DNA from 2 places in the Zooshikella sp. RANM57 genome. Region 2 is predicted to be linked to the other one. Evidence: predicted binding sites of a transcription regulator. Region 2 holds the regulator's gene; the other holds the start of a gene.
The links. Region 2 encodes FliA, which starts transcription of late flagellar genes. Its sites were predicted from a motif close to CTAAAGTTNNNNNNNNNNCNGCCGATA; they were not measured.

Region 1 (3,203 bases), on a different contig from region 2:
TTGTTGAAGGTTATTTTATTTAACGAAAGACTTTATTTTAAGGCATTCACTGGCCAACCACCCAGTGCTTGCCAACGGTTTACAATACTGCAAAAGAGTTCAGCGGTTTTATTCGCATCATAGGCTGCTGAGTGAGCTTCTTTGGCGTCAAAATTGATATCGGCTGCTTCACACGCTTTTGCAAGTACGGTTTGACCAAATGCCAGTCCTGCTAACGTGGCAGTATCAAAACTGGAAAATGGATGAAAAGGATTGCGTTTAAGATTATTTCGGGTAACCGCTGCATTTAAAAAGTTCAAGTCAAACATCGCATTATGCCCAACTAAAATGGCTCGGTTACAGCCTCCCGACTTAATAGTCTTACGAATACGTTTGAAAAGCTGCTTCAGGGCATCAGCTTCATCAAATGCTTTGCGCTCAGAACAAAATGGGTTGATACCCGTAAACTCTAGAGCTGCAGGCTCAATATTGGCGTCTGGAAAAGGGGTGATGGCAAAGTCAATGGTGTCTTCAGGTACCATTTGACCTGTTGCATCTATAGTGAGTGTGACCGCAGCAATTTCCAATAACGCATCAGTTGTTGCGTTAAATCCTCCTGTTTCAACATCAACAACGACAGGTAAAAAGCCTCGAAATCGTTCTGCTATAAGGGGTTTCAGTGGTGCTTCATGTGTCACGCTACAGCCTTAATTTTCATGAAAGGATACGCCAGTTGATTATTTCTCCTGCACGTAATGGTACTACGCGGTCGCTACCGAATGCCAGCGTCTCAGGAACTTGCCAAGGTTGCTTAACAAGAGTCACTGTGTCGGTATTGGGAATAAGGCCATAAAAGTCTGCACCGTTAAAGCTGGAAAATGCTTCTAGTTTATCTAATGCACCCATTTCTTCAAAGACTTCAGCATAAAGCTCCAGAGCCGCAAATGCACTGTAACAACCTGCACAACCACAAGCATTTTCTTTACGCTGTTGGGTATGAGGCGCTGAGTCTGTACCCATAAAGAATTTTGGGTTGCCACTGGTGGCCACTGCTCTGAGACGTTCCTGATGTTGCCTTCGTTTTAAGATGGGTAAACAGTAAAAGTGGGGTTTAATGCCTCCCACCAGCATGTGATTACGATTATAAAGCAGGTGTTGTGGGGTAATGGTTGCGCCAACATTGTCATTATGAGCTAAGACAAAATCGACCGCATCTGTTGTTGTTATATGTTCAACAACCACTTTTAACTGAGGAAATTGTGCGCAGAGTGGTGAGAGTTGTTCTGCTAAAAAACGTTGTTCCCGATCGAAAATATCAACATCAGGCGTAGTGACTTCCCCGTGGACGAGTAGGGGGAGACCAGCTTCCTCCATCGCAGCAAAAGCAGGATACAGTGGTGTGAGGTCATGTACACCCGCATCAGAGTTAGTGGTTGCGCCTGCGGGGTAAAGTTTAACACCATAAATAATGCCAGACTGAGCGGCTTGCTGAATAAGTGCAGGTGTCGTTTGGTCTGTTAAGTACAGCGTTAATAAGGGTTGCCATTGGCTATTGGCTGGAATGGCTCGCTGTATACGAGTTAGGTAACCTTGGGCATCATCAATGGATTGAATCGGAGGTGTTAAGTTAGGCATGACAATGGCGCGTCCACAATAACGTGCAGCATCGGCCACAGTATTCGTTAAAACTGCACCATCTCGTAAATGGATATGCCAGTCATCAGGACGAGTGATTGTTAACATCTGTTCCATTGAAAGTTGCCTTGCCAAATTATTTGCTTTGGGCATCCTACCTAACTGTACTTAGAGTTACTAGGTTTTGTTTGTTAGACACCTAGTCGCGACTAATAAGACTATTCAGAACTGATGTACAGCTTTGCTGTACTGAAAACAGAATAACGCTAAAGATCACCACAGGTTAGCCGCTATTTTAAGAAGTAACTGCTGAGAAGCGACCTATGATCTTTACTAAAACAACTGTTTTAATTAAGTGCTGTCTTGTGTTGTTGTTTTGTGGCGCGATGCCTGTAAGTGCCATTATTTATCAGGCACCCGTTGATCGGTCAGAATGGCGGATGGAAGGCTCTATTTTTGAGTGCAATCTTTATCACCCGATACCTGAATTTGGTGAGGCCGTTTTTCGTCGTCGAGCGGGTGAGCGGGTAGGCTTTCGTTTACTGAGTTGGCAAAGTCCTATACAGAAAGGGAAGGCGGTACTGGTTGCTTCATTACCTTCCTGGCGACATGATCGTAGTGCTCAAGTGATGGGGGAGATACAAGTAGATCCAGGCAAAGAGGCTATTTTTATGACAGGGCCTTTACCTAGCTGGATGTTGACTCAGCTTAAACAAGGCATGGCCCCTGCGTTTGAGCGAATAGCTTGGTACAGTGATAAAGAAACCATCACGGTTGCGTTATCAAATGTCAATTTTCAAAAGGTTTACAGCAACTATTTAGGCTGTTTATCAAAACTGTTGCCAGTGAATTTTGATCAAATCAGGCGCTCTTTTGTTTTGTTTGATTCAGGCAAAACAACGTTAAATGAGCAGGCTAAAGAAAAACTCAATAATATTGCCATTTATGTCAAAGCTGATCCTAAAGTACAGTCAATTTTTATTGATGGGCATACTGATGATATAGGTCGTCGTTTGGACAATCGAGAATTATCCAAACAAAGAGCTGAATCGGTGGAGAAATATTTAGTGGCAAGGGGTGTTAAATCTGAAATTATGAAAGTTCGCTTTCATGGTGAGCGTTATCCCATTGTTAAAAATGCTTCCACTAAAGATCGTGCGCGTAATCGACGCGCAACCATCCGTCTTGAAAAGAAACCATTACCTTCAGAAAATGTAACTGTTCCGGCAACAACGAATATTTTAGACGAAGAAAAAGGAACGGAATAAAACTTCCCAGTAACTGACATAAACATCTAGCCAACTCATATGGATGTGTACGCTCGTCAGACAATAATTCCCTTTTTTGCTCCTCGGTTAATCCCTGGCTACATAATGACACAAAAAAATGCTGTGATTGTGCCTATTGCTCTAGGCGAAGTAATTCACAGTCGTTAGAATAATTATTCATTTGGCACGAACATAACTTTAGTAATTTGGGAATATACAAGTAGTTTTTGGAGCAAACGAATGAAAGACATCAATAAGGTTGTCTTGGCATACTCGGGGGGATTAGATACCTCGGTCATTGCCAAGTGGCTGGAAGACACG
Region 2 (3,203 bases):
ATCAGGAATTTTTTGGTGCTGGCCACGACCTGCCAGCGCGATGTATTACAGCGAGCAATCAATACTTACTCAACAGAACAAACAGTGGGTACGATTTTAACGAAAGTGGATGAGACACACAGTCTTGGAGAATCTTTAGATATGGTGATCGCTGCCCAATTAGCGGTGTCTTACTATACAGATGGTCAGCGAATTCCAGAAGATATTGCATTGGCGCGTAGTCATACACTGTTGAGTCGAGCTGTAGCCATATCGGGCGCACTCGCTGAAGATGATGCAGCATGGCTTGTACAACAAGAATGGACGGTCTCTGGACATTCACTGTTTAACGAGCGTGCGGTTGGGTAATCACAAGCAATGTTTGTTGTCTGAGTGAACAACACGATGGGAATTAAACATCCAGTTCAGGTACTCGCTGTAACCGGAGGCAAGGGAGGCGTTGGCAAAACCAATGTAGCGCTTAACCTGAGTATTGCCCTTGCAGAAATGGGGCGTCGCGTCATGTTACTTGATGCCGACTTGGGATTAGCCAATATTGATGTGTTGCTAGGGCTGTCACCCAAACACACCATTGCTGATGTGTTAGAGGGAAAATGCGATTTACGCGATATTCTTTTGCACGGTCCTGGAGGCATAAAGATTATCCCAGCATCTTCCGGCACCCAGGCAATGACCCAATTATCGTTACAACAGCATGCAGGACTGATTAGTGCTTTCAGTGAAATTAATGATCAACTGGATGTATTGATTATTGATACCGCAGCTGGTATTTCGAGTTCTGTTGTTAGCTTTGTGATTGCCAGTCAAGAAGTATTGATTGTGGTAACCAATGAACCCACCTCAATCACGGATGCCTATGCGTTAATTAAGTTACTTCATCGTGATCATGAAGTAATGCGCTATCGGGTTATTGCAAATATGGTGCGCAGCCAGCAAGAAGGTCAGCAGCTTTTTAATAAGCTGACCAATGTCACTGAGCGCTTTTTGGATGTGACCATGCAATATTTAGGTGCTATTCCTTTTGATGAGGCTTTACGTAAAGCCGTTCAACGTCAGCGGCCGTTGTTAGAGTGCTATCCCAGGTCAAAAGCGGCTATAGCGATTCGTGGGATAGCGCAAAAGATTGATAACTTTCCATTACCCGCCTCACCTCGAGGGCATTTGGAATTTTTTGTGGAAACCTTGGTGTCCTGTGAAGTCGGACGTTGTTGATGAAATCAATGCAAGGTGTTGGGTTATATTCCCAAGTGAGTGGGCAGCAGGGACAGCAGCTTGTCCAGCGTTATGCTGGTCTTGTTAAGCGAATAGCCTTACATACCGCTGCTCGATTACCTGCCAGTGTCCAATTGGATGACTTGATTCAAGCCGGAATGATTGGACTGCTTGAGGCTGCGCGAAAATATGATGCGAGCAAAGGGGCAACCTTTGAAACCTATGCCACGATTCGCATCCGGGGCAGTATTGTCGATGAAATTCGTAAAGGGGACTGGGTACCTCGCTCTGTTCACCGTAACAGTCGACGAATCGCTGACGCTATTCAACAAATTGAAGCAAAGCATGGCCGAGATGCAAAGGATCATGAAATAGCAGAAGTGCTCTCACTTTCAATAGATGACTACTATGCTATGTTAAGTGATTTGTCCGGTAGTCGCTTATTTTCCTTTGAGGAGCTGATGGATGCTGGCGATGCACCACAAGAATCAATAGCCAGTGAGCACACCAGTGATAAACCTCCTGATGAACTACAGCAGAAAAAATTACGGCAGGATTTAGCACGAGCGATACAAACTTTGCCTGAACGAGAGCAGCTCGTGCTTGCACTTTATTATGATGAAGAATTAAACCTAAAAGAAATTGGTCAGGTGTTAGGTGTCAGTGAGTCACGGGTAAGTCAAATTCATTCACAAGCCGCTATGCGTCTTCGTGCAAGACTTGCTGATTGGCACCCAGAATAATGTCTGTTTTTAATAAAACCGTATTCTTTTTACGCTAACACCTTTTAATTACGATAGATGTTGTCTAACGCTCATCAGGTTCATACCTAACTGATTGATCATTAATTAATTATTCTTCCAGTCATTAAAAGGCCATGGTTTAGTGCATATTTCTGGCTATAAAGTGTTATTGCGTAAGAAAATGTTTTGCACTCTTTCTAAACATAAATCGAATAAACTGGCATGCCAATAATCACCTACTAGACTTGTAGTAGATGTTAAAAGGCAGCATCTGTGCATCATGAGGGAGGTCGCCTTGGATAAAAATATGAAGATCCTTATCGTGGATGACTTTTCCACAATGAGGCGAATCATTAAAAACCTACTGCGAGATTTGGGATTCACCAACACGGCAGAAGCGGATGACGGTCAAACAGCACTTCCATTGCTGAAAAGTGGTGGCTTTGATTTTTTAGTCACGGACTGGAACATGCCGGGTATGACGGGAATTGACTTATTAAAAGCCGTTCGTGCTGACCCTAAACTCGCATCTTTACCGGTTTTAATGGTAACGGCTGAAGCCAAACGAGACCAAATTGTTGAGGCTGCACAAGCGGGTGTCAATGGCTATGTAGTCAAGCCTTTTACTGCTCAAGTATTGAAAGAAAAAATTGAAAAAATATTTGAGCGTGTGGAAGCCAGTGGTTAAGAGGCTGATATGTCGTTATTAGATAAACAAGCTGATGGATTGACACCAGCAGAGTTTGAAGAAGACTTAAAAAATCGTGCGCATAAAATGGTGGAATATCTGGAAAAAGGCAATTTAAAAGATGCCATTCAGGTTATTCACGAAATTAATGAGGTGCGCGATAAAAGTCTTTATAAAGAAATTGGCCGTCTGACAAGGGCCTTGCATGAAGCCATTATGAATTTTCATTTGGATACAGGCTTTTCGGGTGAAGATAAAGAGCAAATTTCCAGTATGGCTGATGCCTCTGAGCGCTTAAGTTATGTGACAAAAATGACTGAACAAGCGGCTAATCGCACCATGGACCTGGTGGATGAGAGTGTTCCCATTGCTGGAGATATTGCCGAAAAATCAAAAAGCTTACGTGAAAGCTGGCAGAAGCTTCGTAAGCGACAGATGAAGCCTACAGAGTTTCGTGAGCTTTACCATCACATTGATGAATTTTTGGATACCACTGAAGGTAAAGCGAATACCCTCTATAGCAATTTAAATGAAATTATTTTGGCTCAGGATTTTCAGGA

Region 1: ACQ96U_RS09495 (flagellar protein MotY) is a predicted target of FliA. The motif match lies at 1,881-1,907, and genes of this name have one in related genera.

Annotation. Positions count from the first base shown of each region.
Region 1 is NZ_JBOIUB010000003.1:465,231-468,433, reverse strand. It holds gene rnt (ribonuclease T) at 33-677, opposite strand; gene pyrC (dihydroorotase) at 694-1,731, opposite strand; gene ACQ96U_RS09495 (flagellar protein MotY) at 1,938-2,882, shown strand; gene ACQ96U_RS09490 (argininosuccinate synthase) at 3,123-3,203, shown strand, end outside.
Region 2 is NZ_JBOIUB010000001.1:133,435-136,637, forward strand. It holds gene flhF (flagellar biosynthesis protein FlhF) at 1-348, shown strand, start outside; gene ACQ96U_RS00630 (MinD/ParA family protein) at 385-1,212, shown strand; gene ACQ96U_RS00635 (RNA polymerase sigma factor FliA) at 1,212-1,955, shown strand; gene ACQ96U_RS00640 (chemotaxis response regulator CheY) at 2,263-2,643, shown strand; gene ACQ96U_RS00645 (protein phosphatase CheZ) at 2,653-3,203, shown strand, end outside.